4 regions of the Streptomyces sp. NPDC107528 genome follow, and region 3 is predicted to be linked to each of the others. Evidence: riboswitches for the same ligand, from Rfam matches in the RefSeq annotation. Region 3 holds a riboswitch; each other region holds the start of a gene.

Region 1 (4,137 bases), on a different contig from region 3:
CCGTGCGGACGGTCGCGTCCAGCCGCTCCCAGTCGATGTCGCCGGTCATCGTGTTCACGAAGGCGCCGAGGTTGACCGACCCCAGGTTGCAGACCGCCGTCTCCCCGTCGTCCGTGACCTCCAGGATCTCCGTGCAGAGGTTGGAGGAGTGCACGACATGGCCCGGCAGGGCCGTCTGGTTGGCGGTGCGGTTGGCGGCGTCCTTGAAGGTCATCCAGCCGTTGCCGGTCTGCGCGAGGGTACGCATCATGCGGCCGTACAGGTCACGGGCCGGGATGGTCTTCTTCGCGAGCCCGGCCGCCTCCGCCTTGCGGTACGCCGCGTCGAACTCCTCGCCCCACAGGTCGACGAGATCCGGCACGTCCGACGGCGAGAACAGCGACCACGACTCGTCGGCGTTGACCCGGCGCATGAACTCGTCCGGGATCCAGTGCGCGAGGTTCAGGTTGTGCGTACGGCGGGCGTCCTCACCGGTGTTGTCCCGCAGCTCCAGGAACTCCTCGATGTCGGAGTGCCAGGTCTCCAGGTAGACCGCGGCGGCCCCCTTGCGCCGGCCGCCCTGGTTCACCGCGGCGACCGAGGCGTCGAGGGTCTTCAGGAACGGGACGATGCCGTTGGAGTGCCCGTTGGTGCCGCGGATCAGCGAACCCCGGGAGCGGATGCGGGAGTACGACAGGCCGATGCCGCCGGCGTGCTTCGAGAGGCGGGCGACCTGGTGGTAGCGGTCGTAGATGGAGTCCAGCTCGTCCTTGGGGGAGTCGAGGAGGTAGCAGGACGACATCTGGGGGTGCCGGGTGCCGGAGTTGAAGAGGGTGGGGGAGGAGGGGAGGTAGTCGAGGCGGCTCATGAGCCCGTAGAGCGCGGCGACTTCGTCCACCGACCGGGCGGTGTCGTCCTCGGCGAGACCGGCGGCGACGCGCAGCATGAAGTGCTGGGGCGTCTCGACGACCTTGCGGGTGATGGGGTGCCGCAGGAGGTAGCGGCTGTGCAGGGTGCGCAGCCCGAAGTAGCCGAAACGGTCGTCGCCGTCCGTGTCGACCAGCGCGTCGAGGCGGGCCGCGTGCAGGCGCACGAACTCGGCGGTCCGGTCGGCGATCAGGCCCTCGCGGTGCCCGACCGCGACCGACCCGGTGAAGGACGTGACGCCCTGCGAGGCGGCTTCGGCGGCGATGGAGAGGGTCAGCAGCCGGGCGGCGAGCCTGCTGTAGGCGGGGTCCTCGGAGATCAGGCCGGCCGCCGCCTCGGTGGCCAGCTCGCGCAGCTCCGCCTCGTCCGCGAACGCGGACCGGCCGCGCAGCGCGGCGGCGGCGACCCGGCCGGGGTCGGCGTCGGGGAGGTCGGCGGTCAGCTCGGTCAGGATCCGCAGCAGATCGGCACCGTGGCCCGCAGGGCCTCCGTTGAGGGTGGCGGTGGGAGACGGGTGGGCGGTTCCCGGAGCGTCCTCGTCCGTGAGGACGGTAGGAACGGCTGAGGCCGGATCTGCGGGCGCGATGGTCACGTGGGGGCTCTCCCTCGCTCGGCACGGGGGCCTCGGCGAGGGCAGGGGGCAGCACACGAGCGCACACGGCGTCGCGTCCACCGGCCCATTCCGCGAGGCCCGGACGTCGGGCGCACCGGCCGGGTGGCCGGGCGCGCTGTCGGCAGGTCCTCGGACTGACTCCTGCGCACGCCGGTCCTGGAACAGACATGCACAAGTACACCGTTGCGGGACAGTTCCGGATTCGCACCGGATTCCCCTGCGGCGACAGCGAGCATGAGCATACATCTTGTGCTCACCCGCCACGCCACCCCCAGATGTTGTGTCGTGCTGGTTTCAGAGCGTCAACTTGTGGGTGAGGAGCGTGATGTCGGCGAGGTGCGGGATCGGGCTCCGGTCCCGCTCGGGCATGCGGACGAAGCCCGGGGTTCGTGGATCGCCGTCCTGGAGGCCGGCCTGGGCGGTGATCTCGCCGAGGGCCGCCGGGTTGCGGGGGTTCCGGGAGTGCTTCGCCTTCGACCGGTACGGCAGGCGCGGGAACGTCTTCTGCGAGTGGCACCGGCGGCAGATCTGGGACGTGCTGTGCCGGGCGGATCGGCCCGGACGAGAGGAGGCGGCTGCGCGGCGGCAACATGGACCAGTGCCGCGCCGCCCTCGCCCGGATCGCGCGCAACGCGGACAAGCTCGGCCTGGCGGAGGGCTTCGAGCGCAAGGTCCGTTTCCCGCACAGCATCATCCAGGCCTACTTCGGCTACCGGGTGCTGTGGCAGCCGGGCGAGCGGGGAGCCGGCGAGCGCGTCGAGCAGGTGCTCCAGCCACCCGGACCCAGCCGCGAACAGCTCATGGCCCTGGTGCTGTTGTCGCGCCGCCGGGCGGCGCGGGTCAGGGCCCGCCGGGAAGGCGTACGGGCCGAGGTGACGAAGGAGGTCGAGGAACGGCTTCGACGGTCACGGGTGCGCGGGCGCACCCTGGCCCACCGGCTCTGCAAGGCCGCGGAACGCCGCACCGACGATCCGAAGGCGCTCGATCTCTACGCGGCCGCCGTGGAGATCGAGAGCGTGGAGGACTCTCCACGGCTGCTGGGCGACATCCTGGACGAAGTGCGCGGGACCTGGACCGGTTTCAAGGGCGACCGGCGCAGGCTCGACGACGCCAAACTGAGGCTGCTCAGGCAACTCGGAGCCGCCCTGCGCAGCGTCTCCGACCGGATCGACACCACCCCGCTCTACGAACAGCTCGTCCAGATCGGTGTGAAGGAACCCTCCTGCTCGATACGCCTGGCCGTCGCCCAGGAGTTCGGCAGCGGCGGCAATCCGGCCTTCGCCGTGGTCCGCGGGCGGATCGGGCTGAACACCGACCCCGGGCAGGAGTACAGCGACCGGCTCGGCGAGCTGAAGGCCTGGAAACGCGGTGAGTACGAGCAGTGGGCCGAGCGCATGGCGCGGGCGCGGGCGACGGGCGCGCCCTCACGGGCCAGGACCGAGCGCATCGGGCGGCTGCAGCAGGACCGGCGCGAGCTCAATGAGGAGTACCGCAGGAAACGGGTCGTTCTGTTCCGGGAGTTCGTGATGCGTGCCTGGATGATCCCCATGCTGCTGGGCTCCGTCGACGAGGCACACCGTGACGAGGCCCGCGAACGCCTCACCAAGTGGCTGCGCCATCTGGACCCGAAGGCGACCGGCGGCGCCCCCGATCTGCCGCTCGCCCTGGAGGCCGCGCTGGCCCAGGGCTTCAAGTACGCGGCCAACCGCCGGATCCGGCATCCGCGGGCCTACCAGGGGGGTCGCGCGGACCTGATCCGGCAGGCGGAGACCGTGCTCCAGCAGTCCCGGTGCTGGTACGCGCAGCTCATGCTGCTCCAGGCGCTGTGCCTGTGGAGGCTTCCCGACACCGTCGGCTCCACGAGCGGGAGCGGCACGCGACGCCGGGCGGGGACGGGCACGACGACGGGCGCGAGCCGCCACGGGCGCTGGGCGGAGCGACCCCCGTGCAGACCGTGGAGCGCTGGCTGTCGATGGCCGGCACGGCGAACCGGGCACCCGGGCATCCCGAGGCGAACGGTGCGTCGCCCCCGCGGCCCCTGCATCCGTTCGTCGCCGAGGCGGGGGACCTGGTGGCCCTCACCCTGGAGACCGGGCAACCCGAGCGTTTCCTCTGGATCGACGAGAAGGGCGTCGCCGACAACATCGGCGCGCGCACCGGCAACCCCCGGCACTACAGCAAGCACAACCTGTGGATCCCGCCCTCGGTCGGCTGGAGCACCCTCGACGCGCGCGCCCAGTGCCTGGTCGCCGACGTGCTGGTGTTGCTGAACCTCATCGAACGGGACGGGCATCCGGACGAGGTCGAGGAGCGGATGATCCGCGCGGAGCAGCCGGGGACGTCGTCACTCCCGCCGTGCATCCGCAGCGATCGCCGCCCGCTGCGGCCCGACCTGCGGGCCGGCATGGCGGACCCGCCCGCGCCGGGGACGACCTGTCCGCCCGACTGCAAGTTCCAGCTCTGCCCCTACCCGCCCCGGGGCTGTGTGCCGCGCGGGGAGATCCGGGAGCCGTTCTGCCGCCAGCAGCAAGGCCTTTTGGCGGGGCGAGTACGCCGATGTCTTCCCAGGGGCCTGCGCAGGAAGACACCGCACTGGGTCAGCATGCGGGTGCGCGAAC
Region 2 (4,137 bases), on a different contig from region 3:
GTCCCACACCTACCGCAACCCCTACTTCGGCCAGCAGTACAACGGCTCCCGCAACGCCGGCCTGATCCGCGGCGCCTACCACTTCGCGCTGCCGAACAAGTCGTCGGGCAGGACGCAGGCCGCCTACTTCGTGCGCAACGGCGGCAGTTGGCGGTCCGACGGCTGGACTCTGCCGCCCGCCCTCGACATCGAGTACAACCCGTACAGCAAGCACAAGTGCTACGGGCTGAGCAAGGCGAAGATGGTCAGCTGGATCCAGTCCTTCAGCAACGAGGTGAAGCGGCTGACCGGGCGCCGTCCGGTGATCTACACGACCACGCACTGGTGGAACAACTGCACCGGCGGCAGCCGCGCCTTCGCCTCGAACCACGCGCTATGGATAGCGCGCTACGACTCCTCCAGCGCGGGGGCGCTGCCGGCCGGATGGCAGTTCTGGACCATCTGGCAGTACGACAACGGCAGCGGGAGCCTGCCCGGTGACCAAAATCTCTTCAACGGGTCCATGAGCCAGCTGAAAAAGCTTGCCCGAGGCTACTGACCTTGCGGCGCCTGGGCCGCGCGACGGCCGAGGGACAGGGGCCTCGCCCACCGGACGATTAACCCCCTCCTACGGACACCGTGCGGCTCACCCCAGTTCACCTTCCGTTCACTCAGGTTACCTACGTTCATCCAGCCAATGACCTCGAACGATTGCCTGGGTAAATGGAAAACTTCTCGCTGATCCTCGCGATTGTGGTGGTAACCGCACTCGCGTTCGATTTCACGAACGGTTTCCACGACACCGCCAACGCGATGGCCACCACCATCTCGACCGGTGCGCTCAAGCCCAAGGTCGCGGTGGCCATGTCCGCCGCGCTGAACCTTGTAGGCGCTTTCCTCTCCGTGGAGGTCGCCAACACGATCTCCAAGGGTCTCGTCGACGAGACCGGCATCCGTCCCGAGGTCATCTTCGCCGCGTTGGTCGGCGCGATCCTCTGGAATCTGCTGACCTGGCTGGTGGGCCTGCCCTCCAGCTCCTCGCACGCCCTGATGGGCGGTCTGATCGGCGCCACCATCGCCTCGGCCGGCGTCGGCGCGGTCCACGGCGACGCGCTCGTCACCAAGGTGCTGATCCCGGCGATCGCCGCCCCGCTGGTCGCGGGAATCGCGGCGCTGCTGGCCACACGCCTGACCTACTCGCTCGGCAAGAAGGCCGACGGCGAGTCCGCCAAGAAGGGCTACCGCGCCGGCCAGATCGCCTCCGCCGGCCTGGTCTCCCTGGCCCACGGCACCAACGACGCGCAGAAGACGATGGGCATCATCACCCTCGCCCTGGTCGCCGGCGGCACCCTCGCGCCCGACTCCGACCCGCCCATGTGGGTCATCCTCTCCGCGGGCCTGGCCATCGCGCTCGGCACCTACCTCGGCGGCTGGCGCATCATCCGCACCATGGGCAAGGGCCTGACCGACCTTCAGCCGCAGCAGGGCTTCGCCGCCCAGACCAGCGCGGCCACCGTCATCCTGGCCTCCTCCCACCTCGGCTTCTCCCTGTCCACCACGCACTCCGTCTCCGGCGCGGTGATGGGCGCGGGCCTCGGCCGCAAGGGCGGCGTGGTCCGCTGGTCGACGGCGACCCGCATGTTCGTCGCCTGGGGCCTCACCCTCCCGGCCGCCGCGCTGGTCGGCGCGATCGCGGAGTACGTGACGGGCTTCGGCGCCTGGGGCACGGGTGTCGTCGCGGTCTTCCTGGTCGCCTCCAGCGCCGCGATCTGGAAGATCTCCCGTCGCGAGGTCATCGACCACACCAACGTCAACGAGTCCGACGAGCCGGCCGGCGTGGTGACCACGGCCATGGCCGCCGTGACCCCGCCGCCCGTGGGCACGGCGACCGAGGAACTCACGGCCACCATCCCGGCCCAGTCCTCGGAGCCGAAGCCTTCGAAGGCCACGGTCTGATGCAGCCGGTCACTCCAGTCACTCCCCCTCACTCACTCGAGAAAGCAGCAGCATGAAGATCGACTGGGCGGCACTCGGCTCCGTCTTCGGCGTCAGCCTCGTGGTCACCGTGGCCCTGGTGGGCCTGTTCACCCTCGGCATCGCGGGCCTGTCCCGGCGCGAACGGGCCGTGGCGCAGGGCGACTCGGCCTCTCTCGCGGTCACCGGCGCGTACGCGTGCTTCGCGGCCTGCGCGGCGGCAGTGGCGTACGGCATCTATCTGATCGTGGCCTGACGCACGGCGCGCATCACCTGAAACACCGAGGTGCGGGACGGATCACCGTCTCGCACCTCACTGCTGTGTGGGCCTTCGCACACTCTCCCTTCGCAGGTCAACGGCAAGTTGACGGCCGTTCCAACCCCGTGGTGGACTGCCGGAGCCATGTGCGGCGGCAGGAGAGGAAGCCGGTGTGAATCCGGCGCGGTCCCGCCACTGTCACCGGGGTAGATAGCCCCGGGAGCCAGGAACTCTCACCGCCGATCTCGTCGAACCAGGGCGCGGACACCCTGAGTGAGGACATAACGCGATGCACGCCTGCCGATCGACATGCAGAACCGGACCCTCGTCTGACTCGACGATCGGCTGACCCCGATGCGTGCCGATCGCGTATTCGCGTACGGCGCCGCCGCCGGCCTTCTCGGTGATCTGTTGCTCGGCGATCCTCGCCGAGGGCATCCGGTCGCCGTGTTCGGAAGGACCGCCGCCGCCGTGGAACGGGTGTTGTGGCGCGACCACCGCGCATGGGGTGCGGTACACACCGCCGTGTGCGCCGGTGGCGCCCTGGCGCTCGGTGCCGCCGCAGCCCGTGCCGTACGTACGTCGCCAGCCGCCTCCGTCGCGCTGACCGGCGCCGCCACCTGGGCGGTCGTCGGGGGGACTTCGCTCGCCCGGGAGGCCCGGGTCATCGGGCAGGCGCTCGAAGCGGGGGACATCGCGGGCGCACGTGCCCGGCTGCCGCATCTGTGCGGGCGGGATCCACAGGCGCTGGACGCGGACGGGATCGCACGGGCGGTCGTGGAGTCCGTCGCCGAGAACACCTCCGACGCGGTCGTGGGTGCGCTGGTGTGGGGCGCCGTGGCCGGCGTTCCCGGGCTGGTCGGGTTCCGGGCCGTGAACACGCTCGATGCCATGGTCGGGCACAAGTCGCCCAAGTACCGCCGGTACGGCTGGGCTTCGGCGAGGCTCGACGACGTGGCGGGGTGGCCGGGGTCGCGGCTGACCGCCGTACTCGCCGCCGTCGCCGGGGCCGACCCCCGTGGAGCGGTACGGGCCTGGCGTACCGACGCCGCCAAGCATCCGAGCCCCAACGCCGGTCCCGTGGAGGCCTCGTTCGCGGGGGCGCTCGGGGTGCGGCTGGGCGGGACGCTGTCCTACGGCGGACGCGTCGAGCGTCGGCCCGTGCTGAACGGGGACGGGCGGGCCGTCGGCACGCGGGACATCGAACGGGCCGTACGGCTGTCGAAGCGCGTGGGCTGGCTGGCGCTCGGCGTCTGTGTCGCCGCGCGCCACATCGTGAAGGGACGTACCTCATGACGGGCGGTGGTCTCCTCGTCGCCGGCACCACGTCCGACGCGGGCAAGAGCGTCGTCACCGCCGGGATCTGCCGGTGGCTGGTGCGCCAGGGAGTGAAGGTCGCGCCGTTCAAGGCGCAGAACATGTCCCTCAACTCGTTCGTCACGCGCGAGGGCGCCGAAATCGGGCGGGCGCAGGCCATGCAGGCACAGGCGTGCCGGGTCGAGCCGACCGCGCTGATGAATCCCGTGCTGCTCAAGCCCGGTGGTGAGCAGAGCAGTCAGGTGGTGCTGCTGGGCAAGCCGGTGGGTGAGCTGAGCGCACGCGGTTTCTTCGGGGGGTCTGGGGGGCCGACCCCCGGGGAGAGGCTGCACGGCGGGCGGCAGCAGCAGCTGCTCGGGACCGTGCTCGACTGTCTCGCCGAGTTGCGGGGCACGTATGACGCGGTGATCTGTGAGGGGGCCGGCTCTCCGGCGGAGATCAATCTGCGGCGGACCGACATCGTCAACATGGGGATCGCCCGCAATGCCGGGCTGCCCGTGCTGGTGGTGGGTGACATCGACCGCGGTGGCGTGTTCGCCTCCTTCTTCGGGACGGTCGCCCTTCTCTCGCCCGAGGACCAGGCGCTCGTCGCCGGGTTCCTGGTGAAC
Region 3 (4,137 bases):
TGGGCGAGCAGGGCGTGCAGGCTGTTGCCGACGTTGTTGATGCTGGGGTCCTGGCCGGCGACGAGCTGGTGACTCGGGGCTGATCGCCAGGGACGGAGTCGCTGGCGGCGCCACCCTGTGACCTGCCGTCCCGACTGCGCACGGCTCAGGGATGGGTTGTGGGGTGAGTAGTCATCACACACACGGCTGAAAAGGATCATGCCAGGGAGCGGAACTCGGGCGTCAGCTCCCCGGCAGATCGCTCCCGGTCTCAGGACGCGGAGAGTTCCTCACGGACCGTGCGGGCCGCGGCGACAAGGTTCTCCAGGGAGGCGCGCGTCTCGGGCCAGCCGCGGGTCTTCAGGCCGCAGTCGGGGTTGACCCAGAGCCGCTCGGCGGGGATGGCTTCAAGTCCCTTGCGCAGCAGGGCCGCTGCCTCCTCGGTGCTCGGTACGCGAGGGGAGTGGATGTCGTAGACGCCGGGTCCCGCCTCGCGCGGGTAGCCGTGCTCGGCCAGTTCGCGGGCCACCTGCATGTGCGAGCGGGCCGCTTCCAGGCTGATGACGTCGGCGTCGAGGTCGTCGATGGCCTGGACGATGTCGCCGAACTCCGCATAGCACATGTGCGTGTGGATCTGTGTGTCCGGGCGTACGCCGCTGGTGGTGAGGCGGAAGGATTCCGTGGCCCAGTCCAGGTAGGCCGGGTGGTCGGCGGCGCGCAGCGGCAGCGTCTCGCGCAGCGCGGGCTCGTCGACCTGGATGACCGAAGTGCCTGCGGACTCCAGGTCGTTGACCTCGTCGCGCAGGGCGAGGGCGACCTGCCGGGCGGTGTCGCCGAGCGGCTGGTCGTCGCGGACGAAGGACCAGGCGAGCATGGTGACCGGGCCGGTGAGCATGCCCTTGACCGGACGGGAGGTGAGGGACTGGGCGTACTGGGTCCAGCGCACCGTCATCGGCTCGGGGCGGGAGATGTCGCCGGCCAGGATCGGCGGACGGACGTAACGGGTGCCGTAGGACTGGACCCAGCCGTGCTGCGTGGCGAGGTAGCCGGTGAGCTGCTCGGCGAAGTACTGGACCATGTCGTTGCGTTCGGCCTCGCCGTGCACGAGGACGTCGATCCCGGTCTTCTCCTGGAAGGAGATGACCTCCTGGATCTCGGCCTTGATGCGCTCCTCGTACCCTGCGGCGTCGATGCGCCCGCCGCGCAGATCGGCGCGTGCGGTGCGCAGTTCGCCGGTCTGCGGGAAGGAGCCGATGGTGGTGGTCGGCAGCAGCGGCAGGCGGAGCTGGGCGCGCTGCGCGGCGGCCCGTTCGCCGTACGGCTGTGAGCGGCGGGTGTCCGCGTCGGTGACCGCCGCCGCCCTGGACCGGACGGCCGGGTCGCGGGTGATCGGAGAGCCGGCGCGGGACGTCAGGTCGGCCCGGTTGGCGGCGAGTTCGGCGGCGATGGTGTCGGTGCCCTGGGCGAGGCCCTTGGCGAGGGTGACGATCTCGGCGGTCTTCTGCCTCGCGAAGGCCAGCCAGCGCAGGACCTGTGGCTCGATGTCCCGCTCCAGACCCGTGTCCAGGGGCACATGGAGCAGTGAGCAGGAGGCGGCCACGTCGACCCGGTCGGCCAGCCCGAGCAGGGTGCCCAGGGTGGACAGGGACTTCTCCAGGTCGTTGACCCAGATGTTGCGTCCGTTGACCACGCCGGCGACCAGGCGCTTGCCGGGCAGACCGCCGGCGGCGGCGAGCGCGTCGAGGTTGGCGGCGGCGGACTCGGTGAAGTCCAGTGCCAGCCCGTCGACGGGGGCCTTCGCCAGCACCGGCAGGGCGTCGCCGAGCCGGTCGAAGTACGAGGCGATCAGCAGCTTCGGGCGGTCGGTGAGGGCACCCAGATCGCGGTAGGCGCGCTCGGCGGCGTTCAGCTCGGCCGGGGTGCGGTCCTGCACGAGTGCGGGCTCATCGAGCTGTGCCCACTGGGCGCCGGCCGCGCGCAGGTCGGCGAGAACCTCGGCGTACACCGGCAACAGGCGGTCCAGGAGCGTCAGCGGCTCGAAGTCGGCGGGCACACCGGGGCCGGGCTTGGCGAGCAGCAGGTAGGTGACCGGGCCGACCAGGACGGGGCGGGCGGCCAGGCCCAGCGCCAAGGCCTCCTTCAGCTCGGCGACCTGCTTGGCCGAGTCGGCCGTGAAGACGGTGTCCGGGCCCAACTCCGGCACCAGGTAGTGGTAGTTCGTGTCGAACCACTTCGTCATCTCCAGCGGTGCCACGTCCTGCGTGCCGCGGGCCATGGCGAAGTAGCGGTCGACGGTATCGGCCGTGACGGCGTCCCGGTGCCGCGCGGGGATCGCGCCGACCATGACGGTGGTGTCCAGGACGTGGTCGTAGTACGAGAAGTCGCCCGTCGGGACCTCGTGGATGCCGGCGTCGGCCAGCTGACGCCAGTTGGCGGCGCGCAGTTCGGCGGCCGTGGTGCGCAGGGCGTCGGGCGTGACGCGGCCCTTCCAGTAGCCCTCGATCGCCTTCTTCAGTTCCCGGTTCGGGCCCTGGCGGGGGTAGCCGTACACGGTGGCCCGTGCTGCCGCGGCTGCGGACTTCGTGGTCACGGAGATCTCCTTCGCGAGATGAATCCCTGGAATCCCGGGGACGGGACGAGAGCGCGAAGGGGTGACGAACCCGACGGTCGGAGCGTGCGCGGCTGGGCACGGTCGTCCGCCTGGTATGTACGCCGACCCGCCCTCGAGGTCACCGGGATGTCCGCGCGCGAGGTGTCCGCGCGCGGGCAGTTGGCAGGTCTTCGGACTCGCGGGCACGTCCTCCTGACCGGAGGACATCTACTGGCCGTCGCTTCCCAGGCCCCGTTCGTCGGGCCCAGTGCGGATGACGGCGGTCGTTCCCACTCACCGCTGCGGGGCAGTCCCGGATTCCCACCGGGTTCCCTCTTGCGACGCATCCCACCTGGAGGGCGGGGCGAACCAGCTGCACCCGCCAGCCTACGGGGTGGCACCTCGCAGGGGCGGACGGCGTCCGTCTTTCGGATGGTGAAATGGGACACCCGTGTGCCCGAGTTCCCCGAGCTCCCCGAGTGCCGGGAGTTCCCTGAGATCCCCGAGCTTCCCGAGCGTCCCTGGGCTCGCAACGCCACAAGGCGGGAAGCGCGCCGCGTCCGCGCTTCCCGCCCTTCCCCTGTGTCCGCCGCGCGGGAACCCTCACTCCCGGCGGCGACCTGGGCCCCTCGGCCCGCGGCGTACCAGGCCCTCAGTCCTGGTCGTAGACGTGGAACCCGCGGCCGGTCTTCCGGCCGAGCAGTCCCGCCTCCACCATCCGCTGGAGCAGCGGGGGAGGGGCGTAGAGGGGTTCCCTGAACTCGTCGTAGAGCGACTCGGCGATCGAGGCGATGGTGTCCAGCCCGATCAGGTCTGCCAGTTTCAGTGGGCCCATGGGGTGCGCGCAGCCCAGCTCCATGCCCGTGTCGATGTCGGCGGCGGTGGCGAAGCCGGACTCCGCCATCCGGACCGCGGACAGCAGGTACGGGATGAGCAGAGCGTTGACGACGAAGCCTGCCCGGTCCTGGGAGCGGATGACGGTCTTGCCGAGCGCGCGGACCGCGAAGTCCTCGACGGCGGCGACGGTCGTCCCCGACGTGTGCAGCGAGGTCACGACCTCCACCAGGGGCAGCACCGGCACCGGGTTGAAGAAGTGCAGGCCCACGACCCGGTCGGCCCGGCCGGTCGCCATGCCGAGCCGCATGACGGGGAGTGAGGAGGTGTTGGTCGCCAGCACCGCCTCCGGGTCCTCGACGATCTTGTCGAGCGTGGCGAAGACCTCGGTCTTGGCGGCCGGGTTCTCGACGACCGCCTCGACGACGAGCTGCCGGTCGGCGAGATCGTCCAGGCTGCCGCTGAAGACCATGCGGGCGAGGGCGTCCCGAGCCGCGGCCTCCTCCAGCTTGCCGCGGCGCACCGCGCGGCCGAGTGATGCCGCCACCCGGTCCCGTGCCGCGCGGGCCGCGACCGCGTCCACTTCGCAGACCACGGTGTCGAGCCCGGCCCGTGCGCACACCTCGGCGATCCCGGCCCCCATCTGCCCGCCGCCGACCACCCCGACGCGCCGGATGCCCCCGCTCACGCGCCGGCCTCCGTCCGCTTCACGAGGTGCCGGGTGTACGCGTCCG
Region 4 (4,137 bases), on a different contig from region 3:
GGACGTGACGACGCCCACGGGGACCTCCTGGGGGTCGAGGATGGTGCGGGCGACGGTGTCCACCCACACCAGGAAGACGGCTCCGGTCAGTGCCGTGACCGGCAGCAGACGGGCGTGGCCGGAGCCGGTGAGGGCCCGGGTGGCGTGCGGCAGGACCAGGCCGACGAAGCCGATCGCGCCGGCGCAGCTGACCAGGGCGGCGGTGAGCAGTGCGGTCGCGCAGAGCAGGACCAGCCGGGTGCGGGCGACGCGGACGCCGAGTCCGGCGGCGGCGTCGTCCCCGAAGGCGAAGGCGTCCAGGGTGCGGGCGTACCCGAGGCAGAGGGCGAGGACCACGGCCAGTACGGCGGCGCACAGCAGGACCTGTCCCCAGTCGGCGCCGGTGAGCGAGCCCAGCAGCCAGAACAGCACGCCCCGGGTGGTCTCGGCGTCGGCGGAGGTCAGCACGATGAACGAGGTCAGCGCGGAGAACAGCTGCATGGCCGCGACCCCGGACAGCACGACCCGGTCCGTGCTGCCGCCGAGGACGTGGCTGAGCAGCAGCACCATGGCGAAGGAGAGCAGCGCGCCGAGGAAGGCACCCGACGACAGCGAGAGCACTCCCCCGCCGGCCCCCAGCACGACCACGGCGACCGCTCCCGTGGACGCGCCGGAGGACACGCCGAGGACGAACGGATCGGCCAGCGGATTGCGCAGCAGCGACTGCATGACCGCCCCGCACACGGCGAGCCCGGCCCCGCACACGGCGGCGAGCAGCGTGCGCGGCATGCGCAGGTTCCACACGATGCCGTCCCGCAGCGGCGCCAACCTGCCCTCGCCGAGGCCGAGATGGGCGGCCACGGACGCCCACACGTCCGCCGTGGAGATGTCGGCCGGCCCGATCGTCACGGCGACGGCGACCGACGCGAGCAGCGCCGCCAGGCCGCCGAGGGTCAGCAGCGGCGTACGGACGCTCACTTGGCGGGTCCTGAGGGTCCTGCGGGCCCGGCGGGCCCGGCGAGCCCGAAGTCGCGCAGGGCCGCGGCGACCTTCTCGATCCCTTCGACCGTGCGGATGGACGGGTTCATCGCCTGCCCGCTGAGCAGGACGTACCGCTTCTTCTTCACGGCGGTCAGATTGCGGGTGGCGGGGTCTGTTTCCAGGAAGCGGATCTTGGCCCCGGCGGTCTCCGCGGTCTGCTGCTTGCGCGTGAGGTCGCCGATCACGAGGACGTCGGGGTCGCGGTCGGCGACGGTCTCCCAGCCGATCTGGGGCCACTCGTCGTGGGTGTCGGAGAAGGCGTTGCGCGCGCCGACGGCGCGGGTGATGGCACCCGGCGCGCCGCAGCAGCCCGCGAGGTAGGGCGACTGGGAGTTGGCGAACCAGTACATGAGGGTGACATCGGAGGCGTCCAGCTGGGCGATGGACTTGCGCACCCGCTCCTTCAGCTCGGCGACGAGCTTCTCGCCGCGGTCGGCGACGCCGAACGCGCGGGCCAGGTCGCGTATCTCGCCGTACACGGTGTCGAGGGTGAGCGGGGTGGAGCGCGAGCCGTCGCCGCCGCTGTCGTTGTCCTTGCCCGCCGAGCAGTCGGAGGGCGAGACGTAGGTGGGCACGTCCAGCTCCTCGAACTGCTCGCGGGTGGCGACGCCGCCCTTGCCGAGGGTGGAGACGAAGGAGGAGGCCACGAAGTCGGGGTCGGCGTCCAGGACCTTCTCGAAGGAGGGCGCGTTGTCCGCGAGCCGCGGCACGGAGGCGTTCGCCTTCTCCAGGCCCTTCATGACCGGGTCGGTCCAGGTCGACGTGCCGACCACCCGGTCGGCGAGGCCGAGGGAGAGCAGGATCTCCGTGGTGCCCTGGTTGAGGGACACGGCCCGCTTCGGGGGCGCCTTCAGGGTGACCTTGTGGCCGCAGTTGTCGAGGGTGACGGGGTAGCCCGCGGCGGCGGACTTCCCGGTGTCCTCGGCGCTGCCGCTTCCCGAGCCGCCGCACGCGGTGAGCAGGAGGGCGGGCGCGAGCAGCAGGGCGGCGGGACGGAGGGCAAAACGGTACACAGGCGTGCCTCGGTTGTCGGGGCTCGTACGCGGAGCCTGGCCTACGGACGTCCTCCGCGCGGGGGCGTGGAGGTGCCAGCAGGTCTTCGGACTCGGGTTCGTCCCGACGGGGCGCCTTCCCGGTCTCCCAGTGGCGTGCGTCTGTGCCCCGCCGGTCCCCCTCACCGCTGCGCGTCAGTTCCGGATTCGCACCGGATTCCCTGGCCTCGGGTGTGGCTCGACTGGCTCCCGGAGGCTATCAAGCCCAGCTCGTGGCCGGGTCGTTCGTCCGGGTTTCCGGAGGCTCGACAGGGTGCGGAGACTCAGGTCACAACCTGGAAGAGGGCAAGGTCACAGCCGTGCCCTCTGCTGCTCCTTTGATGATCTGACCTAGCATCCGAGCATGACGGTCCTGCCTGACGACGGGCTCTCGCTGGCCGCCGAGTTCCCTGACGCAACCCATGAGCAATGGCAACGCCTGGTGGAAGGCGTGCTGCGCAAGTCGGGCAAGGACGTCTCGGGCCCGGCTGCGGAAGACGCCCTGTCCACTGCGTTGGAGGACGGGCTGCGCACCCGCCCCCTCTACACCTCGCGCGAAGCCGCGCCCGATCCCGGCCTGCCCGGATTCGCCCCGTTCGTCCGCGGCGGTCGCGCCGAGGGCAGCACGGCCGGCGGCTGGGACCTGCGGCAGCGGCACACGGCGCTCACGGACGGCCTGGTGCTCGCGGACCTGGAGAACGGCGTCACCTCGCTCTGGCTGGTCCTCGGCGAGGCCGGCATCCCGGTGTCGTCGCTCGGCCGGGCCCTGGAGGGTGTCTATCTCGACCTGGCCCCCGTCGTCCTCGACGCCGGCGCCGACGTGGAGCCCGCCGCACGGGAGCTGCTGCGCCAGTACGCGGAGCGGGGCGTCGCCAAGGAGGCGGCACGCGGCAACCTCGGCGCCGACCCGCTCGGCCATGAGGCCCGTACGGGCACGTCCTCACAGTTCGCGCCGGTCGCCGCGCTGGCCCGGCAGTGCGCCGAGGAGTACCCGGGGCTGCGGGCGCTGACCGTGGACGCGCTGCCGTACCACGAGGCCGGTGGCTCGGCCGCCCAGGAGCTGGGCTCCTCGCTGGCGACCGGTGTCGCGTATCTGCGCGAGCTCACCGAGGCGGGGCTGACGGCCGAACAGGCCTGCGCCCAGCTGGAGTTCCGCTATGCGGCCACCGCCGACCAGTTCCTGACGATCGCCAAGCTGCGGGCCGCGCGCCGGCTGTGGGCGCGGGTGACCGAGGTCTGCGGGGCGCCCAGCGCTCAGGTGCAGCACGCCGTCACCTCGCCGGTGATGATGACGCGCCGGGACCCCTGGGTGAACATGCTGCGCACGACGGTCGCCACGCTGGCCGCCGGGGTCGGCGGCGCCGACGCCGTGACCGTGCTGCCCTTCGACCACGCGCTCGGCCTGCCGGACGCGTTCGCGCGGCGTATCGCCCGCAACACCTCGACCATCCTCATCGAGGAGTCGCACCTCGCCCGGGTGATCGACCCGGCGGGCGGCTCCTGGTACGTGGAGTCCCTCACCGACGAACTGGCCCGGGCGGGCTGGGCGTTCTTCCAGCGGATCGAGCAGGCCGGCGGCCAGGCGGCCGCGTTGCGCTCCGGCCAGCTGGGCCAGGACCTCGCCGAGACGTGGCAGGCGCGCACCGGCAAGCTCGCCAAGCGGCGCGAACCGATCACCGGCGTCAGCGAGTTCCCGAACCTCACCGAGCCGCCCGTGGAGCGTGCGCCCGCGCCGGAGCCCCGGTCCGGCGGCCTCCCGCGGGTCCGCCGCGACGAGGCGTACGAGGCACTGCGCGCCCGCTCCGACGCCCACCTGGCCGCCACGGGCTCCCGGCCGCGGATCTTCCTGGCCGCGCTCGGCCCGGCCGCCGCGCACACCGCACGCCTCACCTTCGCCTCGAACCTCTTCCAGGCGGGCGGCGTCGAGCCGGTCACCGAGGGCACCTTCGAGGAGAGCGGCGCCACGGAGGTGTGCCTGTGCTCCAGTGACGCCCTCTACGAGGAGCAGGCCGAGGCCGAGGCCGCCGAGTTCAGGTCGGCGGGCGCCACACACGTGTTCCTCGCGGGCCGCCCCGGGCAGTACACC

The links. Region 3 has a riboswitch for cobalamin ahead of metE (5-methyltetrahydropteroyltriglutamate--homocysteine S-methyltransferase). Riboswitches for the same ligand answer to the same signal wherever they lie in the genome.
Region 1: another riboswitch for cobalamin. It lies ahead of ACZ7L5_RS21375 (ribonucleoside-diphosphate reductase subunit alpha); the one in region 3 lies ahead of metE (5-methyltetrahydropteroyltriglutamate--homocysteine S-methyltransferase).
Region 2: another riboswitch for cobalamin. It lies ahead of ACZ7L5_RS09615 (cobalamin biosynthesis protein); the one in region 3 lies ahead of metE (5-methyltetrahydropteroyltriglutamate--homocysteine S-methyltransferase).
Region 4: another riboswitch for cobalamin. It lies ahead of ACZ7L5_RS04465 (ABC transporter substrate-binding protein); the one in region 3 lies ahead of metE (5-methyltetrahydropteroyltriglutamate--homocysteine S-methyltransferase).

Annotation. Positions count from the first base shown of each region.
Region 1 is NZ_JBVKAV010000006.1:349,027-353,163, forward strand. It holds gene ACZ7L5_RS21375 (ribonucleoside-diphosphate reductase subunit alpha) at 1-1,498, opposite strand, end outside; cobalamin riboswitch at 1,623-1,761, opposite strand; gene ACZ7L5_RS21380 (hypothetical protein) at 2,110-3,789, shown strand; gene ACZ7L5_RS21385 (hypothetical protein) at 3,774-4,137, shown strand, end outside.
Region 2 is NZ_JBVKAV010000002.1:1,003,126-1,007,262, reverse strand. It holds gene ACZ7L5_RS09630 (lysozyme) at 1-538, shown strand, start outside; gene ACZ7L5_RS09625 (inorganic phosphate transporter) at 703-1,935, shown strand; gene ACZ7L5_RS09620 (hypothetical protein) at 1,988-2,209, shown strand; cobalamin riboswitch at 2,325-2,464, shown strand; gene ACZ7L5_RS09615 (cobalamin biosynthesis protein) at 2,567-3,508, shown strand; gene ACZ7L5_RS09610 (cobyric acid synthase) at 3,505-4,137, shown strand, end outside.
Region 3 is NZ_JBVKAV010000005.1:255,142-259,278, forward strand. It holds gene ACZ7L5_RS18065 (hypothetical protein) at 1-83, shown strand, start outside; gene metE (5-methyltetrahydropteroyltriglutamate--homocysteine S-methyltransferase) at 251-2,569, opposite strand; cobalamin riboswitch at 2,735-2,958, opposite strand; gene ACZ7L5_RS18075 (3-hydroxybutyryl-CoA dehydrogenase) at 3,222-4,091, opposite strand; gene aceB (malate synthase A) at 4,088-4,137, opposite strand, start outside.
Region 4 is NZ_JBVKAV010000001.1:933,393-937,529, reverse strand. It holds gene ACZ7L5_RS04470 (FecCD family ABC transporter permease) at 1-957, opposite strand, end outside; gene ACZ7L5_RS04465 (ABC transporter substrate-binding protein) at 954-2,033, opposite strand; cobalamin riboswitch at 2,094-2,274, opposite strand; gene ACZ7L5_RS04460 (methylmalonyl-CoA mutase family protein) at 2,416-4,137, shown strand, end outside.